DNA from 2 places in the Paenibacillus sp. UMB4589-SE434 genome. Region 2 is predicted to be linked to the other one. Evidence: predicted binding sites of a transcription regulator. Region 2 holds the regulator's gene; the other holds the start of a gene.
What was found. The regulator LexA, encoded in region 2, represses DNA repair genes until DNA is damaged. The targets are predictions, from matches to a motif close to CGAACATATGTTCG.
Positions count from the first base shown of each region.

Region 1 (16,146 bases), 470 kb from region 2:
GCTGTCAGTCACTACGACGAAGGTAGACGACTCACAGCCTTTTGCATATACATCAGTAGTTGAAACGTAACCTTAATTTAGAATAACAGCGGGGGATCACTAATCGCCGTTATACATTCAGGCGAATCATTTTTGACGCTGCCCACTTTAGTATCTACAGCATACATCTCCAGCCACTCAGGCGGGCAAGGTTTTAATAAGCGTTGCAGCTTATCCACTTCTTCTACACTTCTGTCCAGCCATATGACAGCCTCTTCAGGGCCCAGTATGACCGGCATTCGATCATGCACTTGCTCCATGGCCCGATTCGGAGTTGTCGTTACGACGGTAAAAGTGCTGATCTTCTCTCCCTGTTCATTCCTCCAGGTGTCGTATAGACCCGCCATACTGAACAAGCCTCCATTTGCGGGTACGATACGCAGCGGTTGTTTCTTGCCATCGGGAGCAAGCTTCCATTCATAGAAGCTGTCTGCTGGAATCAGGCAGCGCTTGCGCTGGAATGGTTGACGAAACGCAGGCTTCTCTAGCAGCGTCTCAGCACGAGCATTAATGGTGCGCCATCCCATCTTGTCATCCTTAGCCCAAGAAGGTATTAATCCCCACCGCAGAGGCCCTGCTTTAAGTTTCTCCCCATCATGAATAAGGGCGGGTGCGGTTTGCCCGGGCGCTATATTATAGCGCGGTTGATGGCAGGGAATGGACGGGCCTTCCTCCAACTCGTAATAAATGAGAAGTTCTTCCCACGTTATGGTTAGTGTATAACGTCCGCACATCTATTTAACACATCCTTTGCTTTACAGCTTGTGCAACGGGGGATGCAGCGTTAGGTGAATATGTCTGCATTGTAGCATATCGTGAATTGATTCGACTAATGAAACGGGGGAATCGCCGCAGATACCTAGTTTTTGAACACTCCGTGATAAGTCAAGCAAACAATGACGATAAAGATCGATATGCTGTATGCCAATAGACCCTAGTTATCTTTCAAATGCTGAAATCTATTAGATGTTTGACAGAATCTTGTCATATTTCATAGCTTTGCCGCATATCATAGAGTATCAGTGCAAAGAGCACTGTACTTATAGAACTGAAAAAGCATAGGTTGTCTCGATGATTTTTCAGTTATCCCAGCACTAAGTAAGCTCAATTTTAAGGGGATTTCTCAAACTATTAAGCTGCGATACGTCAAAAGAGTAAGGGTAGGACGATTAAGATAGGAAGCTCATAAAAGATTAGGAGGTTGAGCTTTATGTTTATCCATCCGATCAACAAGGCTTCATCCGAATTTATTGGTATTTCATTAAAAGCAAAACAGAATGATCTGACTGCACAACGGTATCAACAGCGGTCTAACGAGCGGAATAAACATCTGTCAGAACTGCAACGCAAAAATCCCTTTGAAGTGGATAGTCCTGAAAGGGCTGCGCAACGCCAAGAGTTTATTGATCCAAGAGACGGCATGGCGCTGGAACGTATTTTAGGAAAAAGCGACTTATTTCCAATCAGTTTTTTTGAAAAGGGGCTGCAAGTCAGTAAGGCCATCTGCAGAGTTGAGATCCGTGATCGAACCGGAAGAGTCGAAGGTTTTGGGACAGGCTTTCTGGTGACCCCTAATCTGCTGCTAACGAATAATCATGTCCTTCCTAATTCGGATACTGCGTTATCCAGCATTGGCCAGTTCAACTATGAAATCGACCTGAACGGGAAAGAACGAGTGATTCATAACTTTCGACTGATGCCGGACCAGTTTTACATGACGAATGAGGAATTGGATTTTACATTGGTAGCAGTCGAGGAGCAAGCTTCTGATGGAACAAAATTAGCTGAATTCGGTTATTTGTCTTTGGTTAAACAAACAGGTAAGGTACTGATTGGAGAATACGTATCGATTATTCAGCACCCATCCGGCGCACCCAAAGCAGTGGTCGTAAGGGAGAACAAAATAACAGATATGTTGGATAATTTTATTCACTATTCTGCTGATACATTGCCAGGTTCATCAGGTTCTGCCGTGTTTAATGATGAATGGATGGTAGTTGCTCTCCATCATTCGGGTGTCCCTGATCCGCAGAACCCAGCGGAATTTATTGCGAATGAAGGTGTTCGAATAAGCAGTATCCTCAAGTATATTGAAGATAAGAAGCCAAGTCTAACAGCTCAGCAACAGCAGTATGTTGATCGTTTAATTTTATCTGCTGAAGGAGTTGGCCCAGAAGGAGAAAGTCTTACGGTAGGAGAGGAGTTAAGCTTAGTTTGGTATGAGGGTTTAACTGGCCATGACAGCAAGTTTCTAGGTGACTCCCATGAAGTTCTGCATCCTTCGTTTCGTATTGATCTTGAACCAGACCTGGTCAGGTTGAAACAAGGTGGCACTATTCTCCATTACACGCATTTCTCCATTGCCATGAGCAAGTCCCGGAGATTAGCTTATTACACTGTGGTCAATATTGATGGCAGCCAATTAACCGACTATGAAAGGGTAGATTGGCGCTATGACCCTCGTATCGACCGGATGTATCAATGTGGCAATGAATTGTACAAGGACAACCCTCTAGATCGAGGACATTTAGTAAGAAGAAGGGATCCAGTCTGGGGGGGGACTGGAGCACAAGCCAACATTGATTCCTTTCATTTTACAAACTGCTCACCGCAGCATGAGAAATTTAATCAGCATATTTGGCTGGGGCTAGAGGATTATATTTTAAATCATATGAGTAACATGAAGCGCAAAGCAACTGTATTTACAGGGCCAATATTCCGCAAGGATGATATCTGGTATCGAAATGTCCAAATTCCTTCTGAATATTGGAAAATTGCTGTTATGATCGATCATAACGACCGGCTATCGGTCACGGCATACCTCACATCCCAGTGGAGTTTAATTAAATATCTAGGAAAGGCGAAGGAAGAACAACCTGTGCTAGGCGCCTACAAAACATTTCAGGTTAAAGTCTCCTTGCTTGAGACTTTGACGGGGCTGGATTTTGGAAACCTGCGTATATACGACCGGTTAGATCTTAAGGAGTCCACATTTGGACAAGTTCCGATTGAACGCTTTGATGATATACAGCTGATCTGATGGCTTTCTTCTGGCTCAATTCGGGCTGAAAATAGAAGTGTGCTGCACTGACAGTCAGAGAGGTCAACCAGAACACTGGCTGGCCTCTCATCACTGTGACCGATAGATTCAGTCAAAATACTCTTTATAAGTTACTTAACTTGGAGATAAGACTGTCCGTATATCGAGCTAATCGCTTACTTATTGCCATCCTCATGTACTCTTTTGTTATAATAAAGCTATCCTCATAGTTACGGTAGGTATAGTGTAAGTGCATTGTACTGTCGTGCTTCTCTTCATTTATAATTCGAATTTCTTTCTCCAGCATTTGTTGTTTCACTTTGGACAAGTCTTTGTAGATAGTCGTTGCAAGGATCTGGGCTGTTTTGGCATAAAGCGCTTTTAACGTTTCAGATGAGACCTCAACTTCGTGAATTTTCTTGGTTACCAGTGTGTACATGACCGGAAGCAGAATATAATCACGCATTAATTCAATATCTTCCCTCTTCGGTTGGTTTGCTGTATCACTCGGTGTGTCACGTTGTCTGTTCAACAAAGCTTCCCGATGCTGCGGCAGCATCATCCGGCTGGACTCCCACAGGCCATTCTTCTCCAGCTTTTTACTCATTTATAATGCCCCCCGATCTTTATGGATCTTTCTAGCGCTTGACCTGCACGGGTAAGGGAAGAAGCTCTTACAATTGCTGCACTGCCGTATCGTTCTTTAATGGTATCGGTCACTTTATCCAATGCTCGAGTTTTCTCCTGATCCTCGAAGAGTGTCAGTTGATAGTGCTGGTCATCCACCAACGTGCTTAACATAACGCCCGCACGGCGTACAGGCATATGGTCCCAATATTGATAAAAGATTTTTTTTACCGTCTCAAATACTTTATTCGTATTGTTCGTCGGGTCTGGCATTTTCATTTGACGTGAAAATCCTGTAGGAGCTTCATACGGACTGCACATGCAGCTCACGGTTACAACCCAGCCCATATATCCTTTCAGCCGACAATCTCGGCATACCTCCTCCGTCAATTCAAGCAGAATCGTATCGATCTCTGCGGAAACTGCATAATCTCGGGGCAAGGTCATCATGTGGCCAATGGACTTTGGCGGCGTATGAAAGGTACTCGGTGTAACTGGGCTATCATCTAGTCCATTTGCCGTCCGCCACATCACTTCGGCGTGAATATCCGACTGCTTGCCAAAGCGAGCCCGAAATTTATCTTTAAGCTGCGGCAGCGGAGTTGTTGCAATATCCCCGATTGTCACCATTCCTAGTTTGGCAAAGTGCTTGCTCATCCGCGACCCAACACCAAACATTTTATGGACGGGTTCTTTCCAAAGGGTGGTTGTAATATCGGATGGGGGTAAGGTAAAAATACCGGTTTTATTTTTCTTTGCCCAGATGTCTGTCGCAATTTTAGCCAATATTTTATTGGTACTGATTCCGATACGAATCCTTACTCCTGTCTGCATCATTACTCGTTGTTGGATCGTCTTGGCAATGGTGATCGGGTCACCAAAGATCGATAGGCTTGCCGAGACATCTAGAAATTGTTCATCAATACTGAATACTTCAACTAAATCTGTAAAATCCTCATATATTTGAGTAATCATCAAAGAAACATCGATATAGTGCTGCATACGAGGACGCATAATAATAAGATCAGGACATTTTATGAGGGCTTCCCCTAACCGTTCGGCTGTCGTCACACCAAAACTTTTGGCAATCGGGCACGCGGCTAGAATAATACCTGACCTTCGTGTAGGGTCGCCAGCTACTGCTACTGGTTTATTTTTATATTCTGGATGTTCCGCTTTCTCTACGCTCGCATAAAAACTTTCGCAGTCTGCTAAAAAAATAACCCTTTCACTTTTTTGACTCACATTAAGCCCTCCAATTATTAAGACCGTGGTACTAACCTAAATTATGAACATTGTAAAGCCAGAGCGGCATGTAATACTTAATTTATCCACGAAGGGAACATATATTCTTATTTTATTATATACCGAACATACATTCGTTATGCAAGTGAATTTTCTGGAATTACTTATACAAATAGCGTTGTTTTTACTAAGATTATAAGGGAATTTATGTAAATATTGGTATATTGCTGTTTGACGTATAGGTGCCCTTAAAGTATAATTTGAGCATCTAATGGAAAAGGCGGTGTCTATTTGGTGGTATGCCTGATAGATGCCTTATTACGCATAAAAGTGGGTATAGTCTAGTGCTATAGCTGCTTTTTCTTTGTAAAGCATTTTAAAAATGTTATATTTTTCATTAAAACACTTTTTCTAAAATAGGTGGTTAACTATGAGTATAGTAATAAGACAAGAAAGCATCGAAGATATTGACGAGGTATTTTATGTAGTGAGGAAGGCTTTTGAAAAGGCTGACTATTCAGATCATGATGAACATCATTTAGTAAACAGACTAAGAAAAAGCGACATGTTTATTCCAGCATTGTCGCTTGTAGCTGTAGATGAAGACAGAATCGTTGGTTATATTCTGTTTACAGAAATAAAAGTTGGGGATCATATTCTGGTTGCTCTTGCGCCTGTTGCTGTACTACCAGAACTGCAAAAGAAGAGCATAGGGAAGCTGCTGATTATGGAAGGACATCAACTCGCCTCCCGGCTCGGATATAAAGGTTCTATTGTTATGGGTCATGAACAGTATTATCCTAAGTTTGGTTATCAAAAAGCTAGCCAATATCAGATTAAAGCTCCATTTGAAGTACCTGACGAATGTTTTATGGCCATTGAGCTTACAGAGGGTGGTCTTTCAGGAGTACACGGTGTTGTGGAATATGCTAAAGAATTTTTTCAGCAGTAGCAGCCAGTAAATGGTCTCTTGTTTCGTTTATTCAGGGCGTTCGATACAACCCGTAATAAAAAAAAGTAGTCGATTCGATGAGATCGACTACTTTTCACAGGAGCTCTGTAATATGAACTGTCCTGGCTTAACCTTGTCCTGATGCCATTACGGTGCGATCGTATCCGGTTGTGTCGAAGAATGAATATGCAAGTAACGCTTCATTAGGCCAGTGACCTCGGTGCGCAGCAGGCCGCGCAGCATATAGAAAGAATGCTCGTATCCTCTACACATGTAATGTACGCGTATACCATGAGTTTGTCGCTCTTCATCGTATACTTTGATTCCTCTTTGTCTGAATTGCTTACGAATGCGGTAGAGTTCTGCGGTCGCCTCGTCCTGAGCTTGGCGCAGACTTTCTATGTAAATATAAGCCATCTTCAGCGAGGAAGCAGCTAGTCTGGCTATATCACGCTCCAGAACATCGAGGACAAGTGTCTGCAGCACATAATGCTTTACGAGTAGTGCATCATCGGTGTGGTGGGGCAGCGTCCCTTGAGGGGACATTGGACGGGAGCTCATCTGACTCCTCCTTCGTATCGTTATCATTAACCATTATACGAACTTGTGTTCTTATTATATTCAATATAACGAACAAATATTCGATTATCAAGCGGAAGTGAGTGCCAAAGGGCAGGAATGAGAAGGACATTGTCGAAATGTATCAATGGCTATAACAAAGGAGTGTGGGCAGCAGATGATTAAATTAACGAAGGAACAACGGGAAGTGCTAGTAAGTGAAGTTCAGCATTATTATGAGGTTGAACGATCGGAAACGATTGGAGAGCTTGCATCGGCAGACATATTGGAATTTATGCTGAAGACGATAGGTCCATACGTTTATAATCAAGCATTGGAAGATGCCCGTAAGATGTTAAATGATCGTTTTGCGGCTGTTGAGGATGAATTGTATGCGATGCACAAGCGTCCACTGAGATAATACCAGACAATCCCTATTCAAGCAGTCAAGTAAAAGGACCAAGTAGGCTGCAAGGAGTATCGATGCAGGTTCGTTCGAGCATTGAGGCGAGGAAGGGTATGATTTTACTGTACGTGCAAACAGGAATATTTTATATCCTGTTCAATGACATCCGATTACGATAATGTAGGATAGGGGGCATGTGTGATGCCGGATAGCAAGCAATGGCTGCTCTGGGCACGACAGCTTCAGGCCATTAGTCAGAACGGCTTGGCCTATTCAAAGGACCCGTTTGATGTGGAACGATTTGAACAGATTAGACATATAAGCGCAGCTATAGCTGCTTCGCATACGGATACAGATGCGGAGCAGCTTGTTCAATTGTGGTCAGGGGAGCAAGGCTATGCGACACCCAAAGTAGATGTAAGAGCCGTTATTTTGCATGAAGACAAGCTGCTGCTTGTGCGGGAGAACAGTGATAATCGTTGGGCGCTTCCAGGAGGCTGGGCGGACAGGGGATTGTCTGCCGCAGAGAACGTTGTGAAGGAAGTGTACGAGGAGGCAGGGTTCCAGGTGGAAGCCGTCAGACTACTCGCTGTGTTGGATAAGCACAAGCATGAGCACCCACTTGGCTGGAATGATGTGTACAAGTTATTTTTCCAGTGCACAATTACAGGAGGAAGTGCTGCACAAGGCATGGAGACGAGTGAGGTGGCATTTTTCCGCATAGGAGAATGGCCTGAACTCTCGGAATCACGCAACACTGCGCAGCAGTTAGATCGTGTGTGTCGTTTGGCGGTTAGCACGGACTTAGGGGTGTGGTTTGATTGATGAACCGTACGGATGAAGTCGGTAGATGGAGCTTCAATGAGGCAGAGCAGCGTATACTGGCCTGGATTGCTGAGGATGAGATCAGAATGTCAGAATTGCAGGCTGTTCGGGAGATGAACTTGCCAGATTGGTGTATCGGAGCGGGCTACGTACGCAATTTGGTATGGGACAAATTGCATCGTTATGCAGAGCCCACACCTTTGAATGATGTCGATGTTGTCTATTATGATTCGATATGTACACAGGAATCGATTGAGAAACAATATGAGCAAGCGTTTCAAGCAAAGCTGCCGCATCGAAAGTGGTCGTTTAAGAATCAAGCGCGCATGCATATGCTGAGACGAGACGAGCCATTTATTTCTACGGCAGACGCTATGATGCATTGGCCGGAGTTGATGACGGCTGTAGGTGTACGAATGGAGGCTGATGGGGCGCTGACCTTCATATGTCCGTGGGGGGAGCAGGCCCTTCAAGACTTAATGGAGATGAACATTCGCCAAAGCCCCAAATTTACGGATCGTGCGTATTATGAGGCGCGGGTACGCAATAAGGGGTGGCTGGTCACATGGCCTCATGCGCGCATGAAGTAGCAGCTATAATCAGGGATGAGCGGGGGATTATAGCAGAACGGAGGATACGAGTGATAAACCATGTACAATTTGAGCGGATTGCAGAGGAAGGAAGCAAGGCTACCTATGAATTTCGTGCGGAAGGAGCAGGACCTGATGAGGTCGTGCAGGGCATGTTTGATATCGATCTGGAGCGGTACCGGAACATGGAAGCCGAGGGGCATGACGAGGCAATGAATCAGGCCATTTATTGGTTGACACCAATTCAGAGCGATAAGCAATATTGGCTCGGGATGCGGGTCTTTTTCCGTATCTACAAGCATTACTTGGAGCAGGGCGTTTACATAGAACATCAGGAAGCTTAGACACTGTGTGGCTGATCCACAGACGTGGACAAGGCTGATCAAGCGCTGGTATGTATTTTGGAGCATGTACATGGCGAGAGAGACGCAGGCAGCAGGGCGGTGTATGAGTATGGTCAGATGGAGGGGCATATAATGAAAATGACGTTGCACAAAGGGGAAGTGCTGTTCCATCAAGGGGATCCTGGCACTTATTTATACCGTATCATTAGTGGATTGTATAAAGTAACACGTCTGCATGAGAATGGGAATATTGTGTTGTTTAATATTTTATATCCGGGAGAGGTCGTGCCGCACCATTCGCTGATTTCTCCTAAAGATTTTCATGGCACAGCGACAGCCTTGACACATGGGGAAGTGGAGCGCATCTCCGCGAAGGATTGGTATGCGGAATTGGCAATAAGCACAGACAAAGCATTAGATGCCGCCAAGCTGCTGCAAGAGAAGCTGCGGTTTATGCAGCAGCGTATCGATCATCTGACAATTGGATCGCCGGCGGAACGACTGGAGCTGCTGAAGAGGTGGATGAACAGTTATGCCAAAGAAGAACGGGTGACGGATCTGCTCACGCAAGAAGAGATCGGCCAATTTATTGGTGTTCGTCGCGAGACAGTAAATCGGCTTATTCGGCAAGGGGTATAGTGATAACGATGAGCGTGTAAGAAGCGGATGTTGTATCCTGTTCCATATGATGTCGGTGTGCTGCAAGGAGTGCTGTCGAGCATCAGGCATTAAGGAAGCGTCAAATGGTGTGACTAATAAAGAAAGCCAAGAGACCGTTCCTGTAGGACGGTCTCTTGTGTATTTAATATGCAATATAAGGATATTATTTAAACAGGGTATGTTTTACTTTCCATTTTTCCAGTGCTATAAATAACCAAAAACTGTATATACCAAACGTGATAATACACAATAGCCACCACTTAATCCAATTGCCGAACAGACCGACTGCGGTTCCTGTAAACGCCAAACGTCGCCCCTCAATGACCGTATGCTCTACTTTCCAACGATACAGCATTGTAAAGCTCCATGGCAGACAAATGCCAAGCGTACACACCGTCACCATAATGCCTAGAATCGTTAACCCGATGTACTGCAGCAATCCTCCATCAAAATAAGAGTCTCCACTCACCTGATCCTGCGCATATGGACGCGCATTCATCGTCATACTCATCTTGTTTTCCCCTTTTCTATGTAATCTACAAGTATACTTCCATTTCCATGTTGCTTTTTCCTGCCTTGTTTTTAAATATGAACTTTTTTTCACATATTTAAAGCCGAAGCCTTGATGATAGCGCAATAAAGGCTCTGGACTAAATTCCAGAGCCTTTCATCTAATATATATTTTTAGTTGGTCGGGAGTATGGTTGATCGTCGTTATGATGAAGGGATAAATTCTATTGCTGATACTTAAAGATTCTAGGTTTTTTTGAACACGTCACACAATACTTAAATCTACGTATTAGCACTACCTTTTTTTTCGTTATCAATTTGCTGTTTGAAAATAGAACGAAAAGAGTAAAGGTATAATATCCACAAGACTAGAGCAACAACATCTATCACGTATGATTTTCCAAAAGAAATTGAAAGCAATAAACCACGGATACTCATGGCAATGCCTAGAAGTCCACATAAATATACGAATAGACGCCTGTATTTCATAGCTGCTTAACCTCCTGAATAATTGGACTAAAGAAAAAATCTGCATTTTACTCGTGCAGATTTTTCTTGTTTACCTACAAAATTGAGTATGCATTTTTCATGGCATCGTTAAGGTCTTTCCAAGCGCTGTAACCTTGATAGGCAAGTGCTATCGCAGTTCCTCCAGCAATTATTGCTGCAATGGCATTTACGAATGGGATTGCTCCAGTTGTACCTGCGATAGCTAGTGCATACGCTATTCCGCTATTGTTATATATAGAAACCGAGTTAGCAGCTTGTGTTGCATAAAGCTTAAAGTCTGAAATTGTAGGGTTATTCGTACTGTTTTTCACTAAATACTTTTCTTTGTACGCGTTGTGTACATCTTGCAGATTGTAAGATACTCCAGAGCCAGTGTACAAGTAACATTGAGTTTGTGAGTCGCAATTATAATTGGTGTATTTCCAGTGGCCGCCAGAGTCGAGGGAAGAAAAGTCATCATTTACTTCTAGGGGAGTAACTAATTCGTTGTCGATATAATTGTTTCCGAGTTTGTCATGGGAAAATGTTGTAGTGCGTGTAGTAGTATTTAGCTTATCCTTTAAGTCAAAATCATCATTCAGTTCAAAAGAAATAACTTCTGTTACAGTAACGTGTATAGTTCCATTAGAATCATGAACAGGGGCTCCTAAAGTAACCTCTTTCTTTTGCTTTCCTACCACGTTCCCGTCGAGGTCAGTATAGTCGTAGTAGAAAACATTGCTAGTTGCAGTTGTATTCTGCGCTGAAACAGGTGTTGCGGTCAATAACAAACAGACGACTAGGAACAAAGACAAAGAATGAGAAAAAAATTTCTTCAAAAGAGCACTCCTCTCAAAGTGTAATATATTTCCTTAAATAGAATAGCATTCAATCAGATAGATATCTATGGTTCTTTAGAATGAAAGTAATTCCATCTTCAAGTAGAATTTATGAGAGATTTTGGCGATTTTCAAGAAGGCCTGAAAAATTGTGAGGACAACAGGAAAAAAGTCCATGTTATATTGGATACATCGAATTAAGCGATGTTGAAACGCACAGTGGTTTAACACAGCACATTGACTTGTGGCGGGAACTGTTTTCTAAAATGCCGCTATGATTAACAAGTAGATTTGAGTGCAAAGGAGTTAGGTTCTCTGAGTAAGTAACCAGCCGCCGATTGATCTCGACGGCTGACTAAATTTTGCAAAGCGTTTTGATTCCTGTCTCAAAAATGTGATCGGCTCCTGCTATACAACAGACGGCTAATCATTATTGCTCCCAATACTTTCCTGTCGTCAGACGCTCGGCGAGTCGCTTGCTCGATTGACGGCGAATCTTGCGCAGCTCAGAGCGTTCCGCTGCCGATTCGTGCAGCAGGCATTCTTCTTCTGTCTCGGGAACGACAGGGGCTACCGGACAAGGCTTTCCATCCTCATCTCGGGAGACAAAGGTCAGGAACGAAGTGGCTGCGATGACACGTTCGCCTGTATATAAATTTTCAGCGACAATCTTAACGAATACTTCGATACTTGTTCTTCCCGTATGGGTGACAAACGACTCCAGGCATACGGAGTCCGTTTGATGGATCGGCCGCAGGAAATCAACGGAATCCGTGGAAGCTGTCACAACGTTGCAGCGGCTGTGCCGCATAGCGCTGATAGAGGCTACTTCATCGATCAAACTCATTAATTTGCCGCCGAACAATGTCTTATGATTGTTCACATCATTTGGAAATACACGGCCAGTCCGAAATACTCTGGATTCTTTGCACTTTTTCGGTTCAAGCTGGAAGTTAATTGATTCTGGTTGTTGAGACATGATGAGACGCCCTTTCATGAAAAATGACAATGGTCTAATTATAGCGGATTATAGCCAGATGTCGATATCAAATAGCATTGATGCTAATTACACCATTTATTCCTTACAGGGTCTAGCTTGCATGGAACCATTAACGACAAGAAGCCGTCAATCCACACCTGTTGGTGGAATTGACGGCTGTGCACAGCTTGAACAATCAAGCATACTTCGTATGCATAAGCGCCTGATAGATTGCCTTCATTATACAGACCACGCTTAGCAGGAAGTCTGGCCGTGGCTTAGGACAGCTTTCTTACTGCTCCAAGGAGCCGGCAGGACCAAAAAATTCATAATGTACGCGGGAGCGGTCCACTTGCAGTGTGTCCAGCGCCTGATAGATTGCCTTCATAAAAGGGACAGGTCCGCAAAAGTATACATCAGCTTCTGCCAAGATTGCAGCAGGTACAACGGAAACCAGCCAAGCCGCATCTATATAGCCAACATGGTCGCATGTGTCACTGTCGCCGGCCTGCTCGTAGCAAACAAACGAATGGACACGCTCATGTTCCTCAGCGAGCGCAGCGATCTCGCTGCTCAACGCGTGCATTGCGCGGTTCTGCGCCGCATGGATGTAATACACTTCGCGTTCCGGCTCCTCAGACGCGAGTGTATGCAGCATACTTGTCATCGGCGTTAAGCCTACGCCGCCGCTGAGCAGTAGAACCGGCGCGGAAGTGTCGCGCTTCAGCGTAAAGTCACCAGCGGGCGCAGTCGCTTCAATGATATCACCTTCATGCACAGCAAGGTGAAGGTAGCTGGACACCACGCCGGCAGGGGCGTTGGCATTGCCGTCCTCCCGCTTTACACTGATGCGATAAGTGTCCGAACCCGGTGCATTCGACAGACTGTAGTGGCGATAATGCGTATTTTTATGGCCCTCGGGCTGCACACGAACAGTCAAGTATTGACCAGGCTCAAAAGAAGCGATCGCTTGGCCGTCCTCCGGCTTCAAATAAAAGGACGTGATAACATCGCTCTCTTCTACTTTGCGTGCGACCACAAAGCGACGCACGTCTTTCCAACCGCCGCTTTGTGTCTCTGCTTCCTTGTACATGTCCTTCTCGACTTGAATAAAGACGTCTGCGATTACACCGTACGCCTCCGCCCAAGCGTTTATAATATCGTCCGTAGCAGCTTCGCCAAGTACATCTTTGATAGCGAGCAGCAAATGCTTGCCAACAATTGGATAATGCTCAGGCTTAATGCTCAGCGCGCGATGCTTTTGGGCGATCTGCTTAACGACAGGGATAATCGTCTCCAACTGATCGATATTGGCTGCAGCTGCGTATACGGCGTTCGCGAGCGCCATCGGCTGACGGCCCTGACGTTGATTCGCATGGTTAAACACATTCAGAAGCTCAGGATGATTGGTAAACATCAATTCGTAAAATCGTGTTGTAATTGCAGGACCATGTTCCGCCAATACCGGAACGGTAGCTTTAACTAATTCAATTGTACGTGGACTTAACATGAGGACATCCTCCTTAATTATAGGTCAAAGTTAAAATGATACTGCTGGATTGTGAAGTGCTCTTTAGCACCAAATGGTCAACATGGCTGAATGAGCTTGAGTCACATTAAAATGTCTGAATTGTTCCTGCTGCCCGGACAACCACTTCGGTAGACGCATAACCTATCATGTAGGGCGGACAGCAAAGCGAAATGTTTATAACAGCAAGCAGCTTACAGTTGTCATTTTACGGATGTGATAAACATCACAGCGTGATCTAACGCACATCAAATGTGATCGCTTCTTGAACATCTGTACTATCTATTATGGTTATTTACCATAGTATGGATACGGGGGGGTCAATTTAAGTAGGAAATGTTGGAAAAGTGTAAATGCGTCAAATTCACGAGCATGGCAGAGCAAATACAGCAGGAAGCAGACCATAGATGGGACTGGTTCAGGCTCGTTCCCGTTAAATGCGGTTAAATCCAGACGGCAGCGATATTTGAAGAATGGATGCGGTTTGGAGGGCATATAGATTGTGGTATAATATCTTTAGCTAAGGTTAACCCAAAAACAATTACAGAAAGGATCAGGATACCAATGCGTCCCCGAAGGATGATGCCCCAAAGGACAATCTGGAAACGTTATGATCTTTCCTACATCTAGCTTCTCTCGCAGATCGTGAAGTCACTTGACGAATGAGACTGACTGCGAAGGAAGCGTGACGAAGATGAATCGAAGGATGAAGTCCTCTATTTGTATTCCCGCAGTCAGTCATAGGCAAACTATGCGACAGACGAGAGGGAACAAAGATGAGGAAAAACGAACAATTACGTAACATAGGTTGGATGTTGTTAGGATCAATTTTACTTGCTTTTAGTTATTATCACATTAATTTTCAGAACCATTTAGCAGAAGGCGGGTTCGTAGGCTTGGCGCTTATCGGCAAATATACATTTGACTGGTCGCCTGCTCTCACCGTATTGCTGCTCGACATTCCGGTATTTATTGCGGCTTGGTTCTTCAAAGGCCGAACCTTTATTATGAACACAGCGATTGCTACAGGCGTATTCTCGCTTACTTATGAGCTGTGTGAACGGTTTTCGCCGTTTGTGTTTGATTTTGGTTCGAATTTACTGCTTGCGGCTATTGTGTCCGGGATACTGACTGGATTAGGCGCAGGAATTGTGCTTCGCTTCGGCGGCGCGACAGGCGGCGATGATATTGCAGCACTGTTTATAAGTCGTATTACGAAGCTGAGCGTAGGTACTGTATTTATATTGATTGATGTCGCGGTATTGCTTGTGTCCATGTTTTTCCTGCCGCTTATGGATACGTTGTATACGATTTTGGCGGTAAGCGTAGCGGGCAAAGTGATCACGTGGACCGTTCAAGCAGGTACGGCACGTCGTCCGGTAAAGGTAGCTTCCAAAGTACCTGCAGTGCCGGCAGTTCGGCATCAGCATGGATAATAGACATTTAATAAGGAACCGTTCGATTGCTGCCTGTGAAGGGGAGGATCGAACGGTTCTTTTTGCCTTGCGCTGTACAGCTGATTGTGCCACAATGGGGGTAACTCAGGATGTATGTCGGACGTGATTAACGGGGGAGCTATGGAATACGAGAAAATTAGAAAAAGCATCGAAGCAGCGAAGCTGTATTATTTGCACGACTACAGCCAACAAGATATTGCAAGTCGACTCGGCGTGTCGCGTCCAACGGTATCGCGCCTGCTGCAGCAGGCCAAAGAAGAAGGATTCGTAGAAATTCGTATAATGGACCCAAGGGAAGACAGGAAGCAGCTTCAGGAGGAACTGGAGCAGGCGTTTGGGTTGGAGCAAGCGTTGGTCGCTTCGATTCCGGCATTTGATGAGCCGATCATTAAGCAGTACATTGGTATGCTTGCAGCGGAATACGTGAACAGCATCGTGAAGGATGGAGATATCATTGGCACGACATGGGGAACGACCTTGTATCAAGTTGCTGCACATCTGGAGCACAAAGCATTAAAGGATGTACAGATCGTACAGCTCAAGGGGGGCGTTAGCCATTCCGAACAGAAAACATATGCATCTGAGATTTTACATTTGTTCGGACAAGCCTATAACGCGATGCCTTATCATCTACCGCTGCCAGCCATTGTGGACCATGTAGTAGTGAAGCAAGCAATCGAAGCGGATCGCCATATCCGGAGGCTGCTGGATTTGGGCAGACAGGCGAATATTGCGTTATTTACAGTAGGTGTTCCGGATGCAAACGATTCGTTATTGTTCCACCTTGGTTATTTTACGGAAGAAGATATTCAATTGTTGTCCCAACATGCTGTTGGTGATATTGGATCGCGGTTTATTGACAGAGAGGGACGAATTTGCAACGAGCAGCTAAACGCAAGGACGATTGGAATTGAATTGGAGGAGTTAAGGCAGAAGGAAAAGTCGGTATTAATTGCGGGCGGAGCACAAAAGGTTGACGGTATTCGTGGAGCCTTGCAGGCGAAGTATGCCAATGTGCTGATTACAGATCAATTTACGGCAAGACTTCTGTTGAATCG
Region 1 covers NZ_JASOYK010000001.1:1,955,829-1,971,974, reverse strand. Annotated here, with positions in the region: gene QP775_RS08155 (SOS response-associated peptidase) at 78-773, opposite strand; gene QP775_RS08150 (DNA/RNA non-specific endonuclease) at 1,250-3,079, shown strand; gene QP775_RS08145 (YhjD family protein) at 3,204-3,686, opposite strand; gene QP775_RS08140 (DNA polymerase IV) at 3,683-4,951, opposite strand; gene QP775_RS08135 (GNAT family N-acetyltransferase) at 5,382-5,903, shown strand; gene QP775_RS08130 (YhjD family protein) at 6,051-6,464, opposite strand; gene QP775_RS08125 (DUF2164 domain-containing protein) at 6,640-6,882, shown strand; gene QP775_RS08120 (NUDIX hydrolase) at 7,069-7,692, shown strand; gene QP775_RS08115 (nucleotidyltransferase family protein) at 7,692-8,282, shown strand; gene QP775_RS08110 (hypothetical protein) at 8,333-8,626, shown strand; gene QP775_RS08105 (Crp/Fnr family transcriptional regulator) at 8,759-9,265, shown strand; gene QP775_RS08100 (DUF898 domain-containing protein) at 9,450-9,785, opposite strand; gene QP775_RS08095 (hypothetical protein) at 10,360-11,124, opposite strand; gene QP775_RS08090 (acyl-CoA thioesterase) at 11,555-12,103, opposite strand; gene QP775_RS08085 (hypothetical protein) at 12,120-12,362, shown strand; gene hmpA (NO-inducible flavohemoprotein) at 12,396-13,613, opposite strand; gene QP775_RS08075 (YitT family protein) at 14,408-15,067, shown strand; gene QP775_RS08070 (DNA-binding transcriptional repressor DeoR) at 15,209-16,146, shown strand, end outside.
Region 1: the regulator LexA is predicted to act here: its motif matches at 6,534-6,547, upstream of QP775_RS08130 (YhjD family protein).

Region 2 (16,146 bases):
CTGCAAGTGGTGTGATGCTGTACCGATTGGAGCGACCTAACGGCATTACGTTCCCAGGTGAACAACTAATGAAAGTATCAACAGATTATGCAACCGGCTCAGCAGGCGTGGCATTATTTTTGCATCGTCTGGCACACAGTGAGCAGAAATTGAGCAATTTTAACTTTACACTTGATTATCTCTTGGAGCCTGACAGCAAAACTCATCTATGTAAGGATTCCAGCGTTATGGTGTAATGCATCATATAGAGTACCAAGGAAGAGTGATGATCGTATGAAGCCTTCATTTAATCTATCTACTTATTCGCAGTTGTTCAGGAATCGTACGTTGATGATGCTGTGGAGCGGCGGGATTATTTCCTTAGTTGGAGATATATTTTTTAACATTGCGATTGTTTGGGCTGTCTATTCGCATAGTCAATCCATGCTTCAATCTTCACTTGTACAAGTCGTCTGGCATGTCAATCGTCTGTTGATGGGATTTGTAGCAGGTACTGTAGCTGATCGTTACAATCGTAAATTGATTATGGTAACAACAAATATTTTGGCAAGTTCAATTATTGGATTACTGGCTGTTGTTGTCTGGAAGTGGGATAATCCTCCCGTCATTGTAACACTTTGTTTTGTATTTCTCCTCAATGGTATCACGACATTTATGACGCCTGCACAAAGTTCAGTTATACCTGATGTGGTAGGACCTCAATTGCTCGCAGACGCTACTGGCACTTATTCCATCTTATCTCGTGTATTTTATATCGTAGGTAGTAGTGTTGCAGGTATTTTCATTTCCTTTTACGGAGTACTATCAGCGATTATAGTTAATGCATGCTCTTTTCTGGCGGCGGCACTATTTATTCTCCCCCTCCAATTGCCGGTAAACACAAAGTCGGATAAAGATCCAGTTAAAAAGTCTTCCTTCTTGCGCGAGATGAGGAATGGTTGGCAGGAAGTAACCAAAATCCCTGTATTAAAAACGATTATTATGTTAGGCATGCTCATTAATGTAGCTTCATTTATGGGGCCTCTGCTGCCAGGATTGGTTGATCAACAGCTTCATGCTGGAGCAGCGGCATTGGGCAGCATTGAGGCAGCTGCCGTTGTTGGAGCAATTCTGGCCGGGTTATTCGCTGGCTCTCTGGAACGAAAAATTGGTGCTGGACGTGTCATGATCATAGGTTTATGTATTGTTGGCTTGTCTGTACTAGGTATTGCGATGTCTTCCTGGCTTCCGCTTACATTGTTACTGTTTACCATTCGTATGCTTGGCATGACGATGACTAATATTGCGATGGGAACAGCGATCCAATTAGTGATCTCCCAAGAATATCGAGGTAGAGCTTGGGGAATCTCATCCAGTCTTGCGGTGATTGCTATCCCTATAAGCAGTTTAATAGGGGGATATGCAGCAGATTTCTTTGGCGCAGCACCACTCTATATTGTAGGGGGGATTTGGTTTTTGTGCTGTGCTTCCTTTATAGGAGTTAAAAAGGAAATAAGGACGCTTCGCCTGCACACCATTTATGAGTCGCACACAAAGAAGGATCTGGTTGCGCAAACGGGTATCACGTCATCACGGTGATTTCCTAAAGCGCTTAGTTTCTTCCTCCTGATAAGTACATTCAGTGTTCCAATAGGGTGATCTCAGAAAAGAGTCGTAGCAATCGTTTGCGGCTCTTTTGCTTGTCTTGTCAGCACTCCAACGTCATCAAATGTAAAGCAGTGTGATTTTTGTACCATCAGTACATGCCAGCAAGGTGTTGAGTTGCTGCATAATGTAAATGAACTAGAAATTAGTGTTGTGGTGATTGCTGCACCACCGTATAAGATGATGTTAAATGCGCATGCTACAACAAGTCGAATTGAATTTTAGTCAGATAGGAGTGCGCATTTATGAATATGAGGGTTGTTGTATGGAGTGTCATAGCCAGCAGCGTGCTTGTGATTGGAATGACAGGTTGTGGTTCAAATAATAATATGGAAGCAAAAACGTCACATCCACAGACACAGACAGCAATTCATCCCAAATCAAACAAATCATCCAATATCAGCGCTAAACAGTTGGAACGACGGTACTATACTTATAACGTTAATCATACACAAACGGCTAATCCGATAGATCGAAATTATGTCACCACTAACAATGGCTCCAAACATTCTTTTAAAAAGATGGTTATGAACGATAAGATTGCTAAACGATTAGAAGGCATACATGAGATTCAGTCCGCAAAAGTACTGGTAACGGATCGAAATGCTTACGTTGGCGTTGCCTTGAAATTAAGGGCATCCATAACTAATAAACAAGGCAGTCGTAACAGCCGCATGAAGACGGATTATATGGATACTGAACGTATGGGTTCTTATCATGCACGAACGTCCAATACCGGGATGCAATCCCAAATATTAAGTAATCAATTGATCTCCCAGATTAAAAAAGAAGTAAAACAAATGGAACCGAACTGTCAAGAAGTGTTCGTTTCTACTGATTCAAGCTTGATCGAACGTTTAAATCAGTACACGCAGTACGTCAAACAAGGTCACCAATTAAGCGGCCTGAATGTAGAATTTCAAAATTTAGCGAATTATGTATTCCCGCTGGATAGGCTTGATGATAAACGTACCCGCATGCTGCCTAGAAATCAGTAGCTTGAACTGTTAGACTGTGCTCTGTGCCATAAATAACGAGAAGCTCGTCCTCCAGTTGTATGAGGTGAGCTTTTTTGATGTGCAGCACGTAAAAAAAGACACTTCGTATTAAGCAAGAAGCTTAAAAAGGAAGTGTCTGCTAACTTGAACCTGAATGCATGATAGGCAAGTGCTTATTATTAATGAAAGTCGCGGAACAAGCCAACAACTTTGCCAAGAATAGTGACATGCGTCAAACGAATGGGCTCCATGGCCGAGTTCTCTGGTTGAAGACGGATATGATCTTTCTCTTTATAAAATGTCTTCACCGTAGCTTCGTTCTCTTCTGTCATAGCAACCACAATATCGCCATTATTCGCAGTCTGCTGCTGACGAACGATAACGAAGTCTCCATTATGTATGCCGGCTTCAATCATACTTTCCCCATGAACCGACAACATAAAGACGTTATCATCGTCGCCTGCCATATGGAACGGCAATGGGAAATAATCTTCAATATTCTCTGTTGCTGTGATTGGCTCGCCAGCGGTTACTTTACCAACGATCGGCACACGTACAACAGTGTGACTGAACTCGCTGCCGCGCTCAGATTGATCATGGCTTAACAGTTCTATCGCTCTAGGCTTGGTTGGGTCACGCCGAATAAAGCCCTTCTTCTCTAGACGATCTAAATGCCCGTGAACAGTGGAACTGGAAGCTAAGCCTACTGCTTCACCAATCTCTCGGACAGAAGGGGGATAGCCTTTCAATCGAACTTCAGTACGTATAAATTCAAGAATCGCTTGTTGACGGCTTGAAATTTTCGACAATAGAATCAACTCCAATGAGTACACTTTTGCAAAGATTATATCACAGAACCTCCGTTCGTACAAACATAAGTTCTAAGGGATAGCGATAACTAAAAAAAGGGAACGAATGTTCTAAGAAAAGTGTTGACTCAAACGTGTGTTCGTGCTAAATTTTTGCTTAAATAAGAGAACGCACGTTTGGAGGGGAATTACCATGATGTATACTACATATCGTTCAATTTACACTCAATCAACTAGACCTACATATAACGGAAAGTCAGCTCGCAAGTTGCGTATCAAGAGATTTACTTTGGCGATAACCGTAATTATTGGACTGTTTATTGCATTTGGTACCATTGTTCAAGCTATTTCCTCTAATGATAATGATAGTGAGAGGGGGATACCTGCCAAGACTTCTATCCGTGTTATCATCCAACCGGGAGATACACTGTGGGCCATTGCAAAGGAACATCTGTCCGCTGACATGGACATCCGAGATTACGTTTATATCATTATGAAGAACAACGACTTGAATGGCGGGCTAATACAAGCAGGTGATGTGATCGAGGTTCCTCTTTTTTCTTCACCATAGAGAAGCTAGAGCTTACGTTCATACTCGAGCTGTTATTGTTATAGGCTGTCATACCATCAAGCTTGACAACGATCTTCCACCATGTCAAAGTAAAGGTTAACGCCAGTACAACATGGAGGTAGAATATGAACATCGATATGATGATAGCGCGTATTAATGAGCTGGCACGCAAGCATAAGACGGTTGGTCTGACTCAAGAGGAAGTAGCAGAACGTGCCCAGTTGCGTGAACAGTATTTAGCCTTATTCAGGAAGCAAGTACGTAATAATTTGGACACTATTCGGTGGGCGGAAGACGAAGAGCAACAAGGTCCGTCTTCAGGTACGGTTCACTAAATTAAATAGATCATGTGAGATGCGAACACTACTATAGTGGTTCGCTTCTTGCACATTTTCGAGCAAGATTGGCAGTGGCATGAACGTGATAAGAGTTAGGCGATCATCTGTTTATAATGAACAAGTGCTGTACTATTCCAGCAAACGGTCGCAATCTATCATGCTATGTGAATTTTTTTTCGATCTTTGCTTGATGTATATAGCCGTTTACACCTATATCTAGGAGGTAGTTATTGTAATGTCACGCAGTTGGGAACGTAAAGTACGCAAGAATAGTTCAGTATTGAACAAGAAGCTGCAGAAGGACGGCAAACCGGTTATTCAAGCTGGGCAAGAGCAATATGACGAGTATAGGGGGAGAAACTTTATTCTGCCATCTGTTCTCATTATTTTAGCACTGATGTATGCTGTCATCGGAAGTATGTTTTGGAGCAAGGAACAATCTACATTGATGTATTGGGTGACTGTAATTGCGTATATCGGACTTGGCTTGGTGTTGTTTGCAAAGCGGCCGTTCCTGAAGGTTGGTCGAGACAACATTATGACTACTAAATGGAATCGAGTACGTGTATTGTACGCTAAGGATATCAAGAAGATTACGATTCAACCTGGATATGTTGTTGTTCAGCAATCAAAGCGCGGTACTAATTGGGTATTCTCTCGCGTGATGAATCGTTACGATACAGAGCTAATGGGTGCGCGTTTAACTAAGTTTGCAAATCAACATCAGATTGAGCTTGAGCAACTGTCGAAGTAAGTGGAAGCGGGGGGAAAGGGATGACGATCAGAGCAGTATTATTTGATCTGGACGATACGTTATTATGGGATGACCGCAGTGTAGAGGAAGCATTTTCAGAAACATGCAAGTATGCTCAAACGGTGTCGGGAGTTAATCCCGACGCCCTGCAACAAGAAGTACGTGAAGCAGCTCGCACGTTATATGCATCATATGATACGTTTGAGTTTACGAAGCTGATTGGCATTAACCCATTTGAAGCTTTGTGGGCTCATTTCACAGGCGGGGAGCATGAAGAGTTTCGCAGGTTGGAGCATGTTGTTCCACAGTATCGCGTTGAAGCGTGGACGCATGGACTTCGTGCGCTTGGCATAGAAGATGAGGGTCTAGGAAGAGTCTGCGCTGATTTATTTATGAAAGAACGCCGGCAGAGACCTTATGTATATGCAGAAACATTTGAAGTATTGGCACAGCTAAAGGCACAATACCCGTTGTTGCTCCTTACGAACGGAGCTCCATGCCTTCAACAGGAGAAGCTTGATGGCGTGCCGGGTATCCTTGAGTACTTTGACCATATTGTGATATCTGGCAATTTTGCAGAGGGCAAGCCAGCCATTAGTTTGTTTGAACATGCAATGTCTTTACTTGGCATTGAGCCACATGAAGGATTGATGATAGGGGATAAATTGACCACTGACATACAAGGTTCTATTAATGTCGGCATGCATAACGCTTGGGTTAACCGAACTAATCAAGAGCTATCAGGAGTTGTACATCCGGAGTTTGAAATCAACAGTTTACAACAAATATCCGAAATTATCCGCATAATTAACAATCAGCAAGCTGCTGTATAAGGACGATCATTAACGTGAGCTTGATTTGCAGCAATTATGTAACAACTAAACTAAATGGATCATCATTTAAGAGGGAACCTGCACATGTGCAGGTTCTTTTTTGTAGGAGGAGTTAGAAGTAAACCTATTACTTATGTTATGTTGTATGTGATAATTGTCATAATTAGTTCACAGTTAAAGTGATGATATAGCCCTATCGGGCCATAACGAAAAGGTATATCATGGATATAATGTAAACAAACACAGTGTGACAAGTATACATAAGGAGTGAACTTGCGATGTGGAAGAAAACAGCCTTATCAGCCATGCTGGTATTAGCGCTTATAACGGGGTGCTCGAATGACAAAGGGACCAACTCAAGTCATGAAGGGCACAGTATGGAGATGGAGACCCAAGCAACTGGTGGTCAGATGGAGTTGATTGCCGTTGAACTAAAAATTCCCGAAAATATAAAGGTCAATGAGCCAGCTGTATTTACAGCACATGTTACGTTAAAGGAACAACCGATCAATGACGCTGAAAAAGTTGAATTCGAATGGTGGCTGGAAGGTGCAGAGCATCAGAAGAGGGAAGTCAGTGTTAAAGCGGATGGTAACTATGAATTAGAACAAACATTTGATCAGCCAGGTAAGTATACGATCATCTCTCATGTCTCGGCGAATGGAATGCATTCGATGCCAAAGAAATCGTTTGAAGTTAAGAATTAAGGTAGGAAGATGAAATAAGGGGACAGGCTCTAAGCATAAGAGGCTGTTCTTTTTGTATTCAAAATATGTAAATACACGCACGAGTGGCAAGGCGCAGCAGGGTGAAAATATCCCGACAGGAGCAGCCTGTCGGGATCGTAAGCTAAGCTTATTAAGCTTTAATAAATGCAGGGTCTTCGAAAGGATGTGCAATCCAGCCCTCTGTCTCAATGAATAGGCGGACAGCGACAATTTCACGTCTTTCCGATAATGTAAAGAAATGAGGAATGTTTTCTGGTACAGAGATAACGTCGCCTTGCTCAACTAGCACATCCATATAACCAACATCGTCGGAACCTTTAATAACAAAGTATCCTTCGCCAGCTGTAATCGCACGTACCTCGTCTTCCGTATGCGTGTGGACCTGCTCGAATTTCTTCAATAATTCTTCGATATTTGGTGTAGCGTCTGATAGTGAGATCAAGTCCCACGTCAAGTAACCACGACGTTGCGCTAGATCACGAATCTCAACATCAAACGTTTCCAGAATCTGTTGCTTCTCATCATCTGATAAAGCAAATTTATCTCTTAATGCCGGCGCAAGCTTGCCAGCATCCCAATGTTCGTATAGTACGCCCTGTGCCTCCAGAAAGGCTTGAATGTTCTCTTCTCCGGTGATTAATTCGTCCGTGTTGCGAATTCGAATCTGTGCCATGTGAATCCCTCACTTCTCCAATATGATTACTTTATTCGTATTATAGTACAGAGGAAATGATTGGGCAAGAAACATTTTCATTCATGTTAATCCCCATCTTTCCTATTGGTAAGAGTTCTGTTAAACTTAGTTCTAACGTTTTTAGACAGAGCAGACATAGAGGGTGGGCTGAGGAATGAATAAACCGGCATTACAAGCGCGTCTTCAAGACCGCATTCTCATTTTAGATGGTGCCATGGGTACTATGATACAGCAAGCTGATCTCACGCCGGAAGACTTTGGCGGGGAGCATTTGGACGGCTGTAATGAAATGCTTGTATTAACTCGTCCGGATGTCATTTCCAGCATCCATGATCAATATTTTGCGGCAGGTGCCGACATTATTGAAACCAATACGTTCGGTTCTACTAGTGTTGTTCTTGCTGAATATGATCTGCAAGACCGTGCAGTAGAGTTAAACTTGGAAGCAGCTAGACTTGCCGTTGAATCTGCTAATAAGTATACAACGGCAGACCATCCGCGCTATGTAGCAGGGGCTATGGGACCTACAACCAAGACGCTATCGGTAACAGGTGGGGTCACGTTTGACGAATTGGTTGAGAGTTATTACGAGCAGGCACTTGCATTAATAGACGGTGGCGTAGATGCCCTTTTGCTAGAGACATCACAGGACACGCTTAACGTAAAGGCAGGCTCAATCGGTATTCAACGTGCAATGGAAGCAAGGGGGAAAATACTCCCCATTATGATATCCGGCACGATTGAACCGATGGGAACGACACTTGCTGGGCAAAATATTGAATCTTTCTATGTATCGTTAGAACATCTGCAGCCGATTTCAATCGGCTTGAACTGTGCAACAGGTCCGGAATTTATGAGAGATCACCTCAGAACGTTGGCTGGAATCGCCAACGCAGCGGTTAGCTGCTATCCAAATGCAGGTTTGCCCGATGAGAATGGACACTATCATGAATCACCGGAATCATTAGCACGCAAAATAGCTGCATTTGCAGAGCAGGGCTGGTTGAACATTGCTGGCGGGTGTTGTGGTACGACACCTGAACATATCCGTGTACTTGCGGAGACACTTGCTCGATATGAGCCTAGACGTCAGTTTGGCGAGCATCCACCTGCTGTATCTGGAATTGAGACCGTATATATCGAAAATGAAGGCCGACCTTACATGGTTGGTGAACGTACGAATGTACTTGGATCAAGAAAGTTTAAGCGGTTAATTGCTGAGGGTAAAATAGAGGAAGCGGCAGAAGTAGCACGCGCTCAAGTCAAGAACGGTGCACATGTCATTGACGTCTGCTTGCAGGATCCAGACCGAGACGAAGCTGAAGATTTGAAATTATTTTTACAAGAAGTTGTGAAGAAGGTCAAAGTGCCGCTTGTCATTGATACGACAGATTCGAAGGCACTTGAATTGGCATTAAAATATACACAAGGCAAAGCGATCATCAATTCAGTTAATCTCGAAGACGGCTTGGAGAAGTTCGAACAGGTTGTTCCACTCGTCCATCGTTATGGAGGGGCGCTTGTCGTGGGTACGATTGATGAGCGCGGTCAGGCGATTACTAGAGCAGACAAATTAGAAGTTGCCAAGCGTTCCTTTGATATTTTAGTTCATCAATTTGGTATCCAAGCGAAGGATATTATTTTTGATCCGCTCGTATTCCCGGTAGGGACAGGCGATGAGCAATATATCGGTTCAGCCAAAGAGACGATAGAAGGAATACGCCTGATCAAAGAAGCTTTGCCGAACTGTCAGACGATACTTGGTGTCAGCAACATCTCGTTCGGGCTGCCGGAGGCTGGGCGAGAAGTGCTGAACTCTGTGTTCTTATATGAGTGTACAAAGGCAGGGCTTGACTATGCAATCGTGAACACGGAAAAGCTGGAACGTTATGCCTCTATCCCTGAACATGAACGGAAGTTATCTGAAGCCCTGCTTTATGATACTAATGATGAGACACTTGCTACCTTTGTAGCAGCATTCCGGGACCGCAAGGTGGAGAAGAAAGAGAAAACTAGCAATTTACCTTTGGAAGAGCGGCTAGGCGCCTATATTGTAGAAGGAACAAAAGAAGGACTAATTCCAGACCTCACTTTGGCGCTCGACAAATATACATCGCTCGAAATCATCAACGGCCCGTTGATGGCGGGGATGGAGGAAGTCGGTCGATTGTTTAACAACAATGAACTGATCGTGGCTGAAGTTCTCCAGAGTGCTGAAGTGATGAAAGCATCTGTTGCTTTCCTTGAACCTTATATGGAAAAGAACGAATCCGCTGTTAAAGGGAAAATTTTGTTGGCTACTGTAAAAGGTGATGTACACGATATCGGTAAGAACTTGGTAGAGATCATACTTGCCAATAATGGCTACCAGATCGTTAATTTAGGCATAAAAGTTCCTCCCCAGGATCTAATCGAAGCTTATCGCCGCGAGAAACCAGACGCAATCGGGTTGTCGGGCTTGCTTGTGAAATCAGCGCAGCAGATGGTCATTACAGCTCAAGACATGCGCACAGCAGGTATTGATGTGCCTATTATGGTCGGTGGCGCAGCATTAACTCGAAAGTTTACAAAGAATCGGATTAGTCCGGAATATGACGGACTTGTGTTATATGCGAAGGATGCCATGGACGGGTTAGACTTGGCGAATAAGATTATGAACTCAAATGAACGTCGAGTGCTTGTAGAAGAGCTGCGCTCCCATAAGGAACGATTGGCAAGGGAAGGCGAACAACAGCAATCGCTGCCTAAGCTGACAAGAGCGGTGCGTTCCAACATCAAGGAGGCAGATGTATACATCCCACCTGACTTGGATCGCCATGTGCTGAGGGACATACCTACTCCGCAGATCATTCCTTATGTCAATATGCAGATGCTGCTCGGTCACCATCTTGGCTTAAAAGGGAATGTTGATCAGCTATTCGCGGCAAGAGATCCAAAGGCGCTTGATCTAAAGGAAACGATTGATCAATTGTTCCGTGAAGGCTCGCAGAAAGGCTGGCTTCAGGCTAACGCCATGTATCGCTTTTTCCCAGCTCAATCCGAAGGCGATTCCATTCTCATTTATAATCCGAACAATGTGTCAGAGGTGCTGCATACATTTACATTCCCACGTCAACAAGTGGAGCCGTACTTGTGTCTGTCCGACTTCCTTCGCTCCAAGGAAAGCGGCGTAATGGATTACGTAGGCTTTATGGTTGTGACAGCCGGAAGAGGAATTCGTGATCATGCTGAAGTAATGAAGCAGGAAGGGCAGTATTTGCGCTCGCATGCGCTGCAATCGCTGGCCCTTGAGATGGCTGAAGGCTTGGCCGAACGTATCCATCATATGATGCGTGAGACTTGGGGCTATCCAGACCGTGAGGATATGACGATGAAGGAACGGTTTGGTGCACGATATCAAGGGATTCGAGTATCGTTTGGTTATCCTGCGTGTCCGAATTTGGAGGACCAGGAGCCGCTGTTTCGCTTAATGCAGCCAGAGGATATTGGTGTTATACTAACAGAGGGCTGCATGATGGAACCGGAGGCGTCTGTAAGCGCGATGGTGTTTGCACATCCACAAGCACAATACTTTAACGTGGATAAAGCATAGGGAAATGTAGGGATAATAAAGCCTCTGTATCTAGGACTAGATGCAGGGGCTTTTCGGCAATACCATAACATATAACATGTTTCTTGATATAACTACGTTAAATATTAATTACATCAATAATGATTGGAAGTGTTATTTTGGACGTTTACTTCTTAGGTACAGGAGCAGGTATGCCAACGACAAGACGTAATGTCAGCAGTATGGCTCTTCGATTGTATGAAGAACGAGGAAGTTTTTGGATGTTTGACTGTGGAGAAGGGACGCAGCATCAAATCCTGCGTTCGCCTCTCAAACTAAGTAAGTGTGAATTTATTTTTATTACCCATCTGCACGGAGATCACTTATTTGGGCTCCCAGGCCTGCTATCCAGCAGGGCTCATCAAGGTGGCACAACACCCTTAACCGTGTTTGGACCAAGAGGGCTCGGAAAGTATATGAAGACTGTATTTGAGGTCAGCCAGACGGAGGTGCCGTATCCATTGCTGATCAAAGAAATTGAAGCAGGAGTCATCTGGTCTGATGACCAGTTCTCAGTTACGGCACTGCCGTTAGAACACCGTGTTCCCAGCTTTGGTTATCGAATTCAAGAGAAAGATCGTCCTGGCCGGTTAAAGTTTGAGATGCTGCGAGATAAGGGAATTCCGCCAGGACCTTTATATGGACAATTAAAGCAAGGTATAGACGTACAATTACCAGACGGCGAGTTAGTATTTGCAGCTTCTGTGCTGGGAGAGGCGATTCCAGGCAAGAAAATAGCAATAATGGGGGATACCCGACCTTGTGACAATGCAGTTCGATTAGCACGTCATGTTGATTTGTTGGTGCATGAAGCGACTTTCTTGGAGGAGAAGGCGGAAAATGCACATGAATTTGGGCATTCTACTGCGAAGCAGGCGGCTACGATTGCACAAAGAGCAGGCGCCAAGAAGTTGGCATTGACCCATTTCAGTTCTAGATACAAAGATGATGATTTAATACAACAATTGCTGGAAGAGGCTGTGTCTATTTTTCCAAATACGGAACTGGCAGACGAACATCACATCATTACGACATCTTAACATGGATAAAATGTTCTGTTAACGCTCCTTAGGTATGCTCTTGCTAGGAAGGGCTATGGTATGTGCTGAACGTCAATGTCAATACGAAAGCTTAGCACAAGAATGCCACCCTCTAATGCCGAGGAGGAGTTCTTATGGATACGGGAAGTCATTTGTTGTTTGGCGCCACTTTGGCAGGGTTGGCATGCGCGGACCCTTCTGTTGCCGGACATACAGAATTATTTTATGCGGTTTTGACTGCATCGTTGATTGGTGCTCACGCACCAGACTTTGATACCGTAACCCGGCTTCATAGCTATTCAGCGTATATAAGGCATCATCGGGGGTGGACTCATACGCTCCCAGCCATTTTACTGTGGCCTCTCCTTATTGCTTTGCCAATGGCGGCCTTGTTTGGTGTGTGGGATTATTGGCCAATCATAGCGATTTGGAGCTGTGCTTCTGTCATGATTCATATCGTCCTTGATACATTTAACGCATATGGTATACAGGTACTTAGGCCCTGGACACGTAAATGGGTGCATTTAGATGTGTTGTGTTTGTTTGATCCTTTTTTGTTTATCATTCATGCTGCTGCGTTGTCCAGTTGGCTATGGCTGCCACGAACAGATGCAGTAATGTGGTTTGTTAGTGTGTATGTGCTTACCGCTTTGTATATTGGCTGGAGAACGCTTGTGCATGAGTATGTACGTTCAATGCTTCGACTGGCCTATGCAGATGCGGTTCATGTACAGCTAATTCCCGGCATCCGATGGTCGCGCTGGCAGTTCCTAGTGGAACAGGAAGATTGCTTTGTAACTGGCTGGATTATTAACAATCGATTCATTAGAGAAGAAGACACCTATGTTAAATCGCCTACGCAGCCGGAGGCGGTTAGCCGAGCGATGACAACAGATGGGGTACGAGCATTTCTGTCTTTTGCGGAGCGAGTAAACGTGCAATGTCAACAATGGCAGGAAGGCTATCGGGTCATTTGCAGTGATGTTCGTTTCTGGCACAACCACCGGCTTCCGTTTCGAGTCGAAGTGGAGCTGGACGTGGAATATAATGTGATAGATACCAAAATGGGCTGGAATAAGAAGGGCTGGGAGCCCCCTTACGTTTAATAAATATGATACACTAAAATGAAAACAAGAGACGGTGAAATATCCGTTTCTTTTTTCATCCGCCAGAAGTTAAAGTATCCAATTTATTATTATTTTCCGGGAAAGCGCAGGAAATGACAGCTTTGTCCTTTAAGAACCCTTAGATGGGAGTAATTCTGTCATAACTTCCGTTGACAACGTCATTTTTCGTCGAAACTGCTGTGCTCCAGCCCTTGCATGCTGTCGAGTGGTTCATTACAATGAATGAAGCTGCATCGGTAGTGAACGCACACATGTTACATACATAGAAAGGTGGTAACCCCATGAGCAAGCTTGGTTTTACAATTGTAGGATTCGGGGCGATTGCCAAAACGCATATGGTAGCATTACGCACCATGCCGATTATAAAGTCACTTCCGGTTACACCGGTTCTGGATACATTAGTTACTCGTCGACCTGATACATTGCGTGAACAGGCAGAACAGATTGGGTTTCGTCATGTAACGAGCAATTTGCAGGAAGCGCTGGCTGAGGGGACTTCGCAGGCTATAAGCATTTGTACGCCTAATGCAATGCATGCGGACCAAGTTCGTCTAGCAGTGTCCAATCAACTAGCTATATATTGTGAAAAGCCAGTAACAGAATCTGCGGTTCAGACTGCGTCGCTGCTTCAGGATGTGCCGGTTGGTTATCCGCAACAGCTTGCATTTGTATTTCGTTATCATCCGGCTGTTCTGCGGACAAGAGCTTGGCTGCAAGAGGATATTATTGGGGATGTGCTGCAATGCAAGATTTCGTATATGCGTTCTGGCTACCTTAATGCAAATCGGCCTGTTAGTTGGCGTTTAAGCGACTCCATGTCAGGGGGAGGCGCTATAACAGACATCGGAGTTCATGCATTAGATTTGATTCGTCACTTGTTCGGTGAATATAAGTACGTAGAAGGCAAGACGCATACATTTGTCCCCCGCAGGCCAACGGCTGCTGGCTCTGCTGAAATGACCAACATTAACGTAGATGATTGGGCAACGATGACTTACGAGACTGAGCAGGGAGTCAGAGGACAAGTTGAAGTATCACGAATAGCATTGGGCGCGGATGAATTCCGAATAGATATCGTAGGTTCAAAAGGCAGTATTATCTGCGACTTGGAACGGGATACGCAACCTTCGCTGCACCTCATTAGCGGTTCATCTTCTACACTACCTGTGCCTGATGCCATACAGTTACTTCCAGATGAGAAAGCTACGATGGGCGTATTTCAGGATAGTCATTTTGCGGCGCTTCATCACTTTGTGCTTCGACAAGCAGGGGATCTGAGATGGACTGATATTGCTCCTACGCTAGCAGATGGATATGCGGTAGAACGCTGGATAGATCATATTATTGCTTCACAATCCCGCAAATAGAGGTCTGAGCATGAGGAGTAGATGAGATTTAAGGGTGTGAAGAACGAAAAAAACCTGAATATTTTGGTATCATAAGGTACATTGACCGCTCGATATCTTCTACTCGAGGATTTGTCATGCTTTTAACATAAGCAGTTGTCGAGAAAGAAAGGAATTATGAGATGAATGTAACGAATCAGCGTCGGCTTCACGCTCTTATCGATCTGGACGGAACGATGTTTCAGGGGTCAACAAGAATCGAAGGGGCAGATGAACTCATACACGCCATGTTAGAGTGGCACGTTCCATTTTTATTTGTCACTAACAATTCATCACGTTCGCCAGAGCAAGTAGCGGATGTACTTCAATCAATGGGGATTCCGGCGAAGGCGGAAGATGTGCTTACTTCTGCTCAGGCAGCAGCTCAATATATTTCCAGCATGTTTGCTGGAAAGACTGTTTATATGATTGGAGAACTAGGACTTCGTGCGGCGCTTACAGAAGCAGGGGTGGAATGGACGGATCAACCCGCAGATGTATGGCAAAAGCAGATTGACGTAGTTGTGCAGGGAATTGACCGCCAGTATTCATATGAGAAACTTGAGGCGGCCGCTTGTGCGATTCGAGGCGGGGCAGCTTTTGTTGCCACCAATCCGGATTACATGCTACCTTCAGATAAAGGATTTTCTCCGGGGGCAGGGACGTTAATGGCGGCGCTTCAAGCTGCATCCGCAACAGAACCTATTATTATCGGCAAGCCATCGTCGATCATTATGAATGTTGCATTGGATCGATTAAACTGTCAGGCGGAAGAGACGCTTGTAATCGGGGATAATATGATGACGGATATGTTAGCAGGGGCTAGCGCGGGGTGCCGCACGGCATTAGTCCTTACAGGTGTGACCACTTCTGATAATTTAGCATCGTATAAAGAGAAGTCTGGTGTAAACCCTGAGGTTGTCTGTCAGCATCTTCATGAAATGAAAAAGTGGCTGGCGAAACAACTGGGCCGATAATTATAGAGATAGAGAGGAAGATGTAAGCATGATTGAATTGCCGCAAATTGAACAGCAGCGTAGAAAGATCGACCAACATTTTGTAGGACAGCGCATATGTGAAATACAGGTACAAAAGGAATCCTGGATAAATATTTCTCTAGGCGAGTTGTCTGCTGCTGTGACAGGTCGTCAGTTGCTTTTTGTTGAACGTAGAGGTAAGGCATTTATTTTTCATTTGGATGATGGAAAACGTCTATTGCTGCATGTAGGCGTAGATGCATATTTCAGCTTTAGCCATGATGATGCTGAGGCCGAAGTGGATTCGAGCAAACAGCAATTGGAAATTAAATTTGAACAAGGCAGCTGGCGCATAGCTGGAGCACGCACGCTGTCGCTCCAATGGATAACGGCAAAAGAGCTTGATGAGCAGCTAAAAGCTTGGGGACCAGAGCCGCTGTCGCGTAATTTGACGTTCGAACTATTCAAACGTCGATTTGCCAAACGTCGTTCTTCTTTAAAAACGGCGTTAACAAATCCGGCTTTAATTGCAGGTTTGACACCATTGATAGCAGATGAGATCAGTTTCCGAGCAGGTCTACTCCCTTCTGTTCGCATTGAAACGTTAACGGAGGAAGATTGGGCGGAATTGTACCGGG
Region 2 covers NZ_JASOYK010000001.1:1,488,640-1,504,785, reverse strand. Annotated here, with positions in the region: gene lanKC (class III lanthionine synthetase LanKC) at 1-236, shown strand, start outside; gene QP775_RS06055 (MFS transporter) at 274-1,578, shown strand; gene QP775_RS06050 (YhcN/YlaJ family sporulation lipoprotein) at 1,890-2,642, shown strand; gene lexA (transcriptional repressor LexA) at 2,822-3,451, opposite strand; gene QP775_RS06040 (LysM peptidoglycan-binding domain-containing protein) at 3,645-4,022, shown strand; gene QP775_RS06035 (DUF896 domain-containing protein) at 4,148-4,357, shown strand; gene QP775_RS06030 (methyltransferase) at 4,596-5,114, shown strand; gene QP775_RS06025 (HAD family hydrolase) at 5,135-5,947, shown strand; gene QP775_RS06020 (FixH family protein) at 6,226-6,654, shown strand; gene QP775_RS06015 (1,2-dihydroxy-3-keto-5-methylthiopentene dioxygenase) at 6,806-7,348, opposite strand; gene metH (methionine synthase) at 7,524-10,961, shown strand; gene rnz (ribonuclease Z) at 11,099-12,019, shown strand; gene QP775_RS06000 (metal-dependent hydrolase) at 12,154-13,125, shown strand; gene QP775_RS05995 (Gfo/Idh/MocA family protein) at 13,428-14,513, shown strand; gene QP775_RS05990 (TIGR01457 family HAD-type hydrolase) at 14,675-15,508, shown strand; gene QP775_RS05985 (Fpg/Nei family DNA glycosylase) at 15,537-16,146, shown strand, end outside.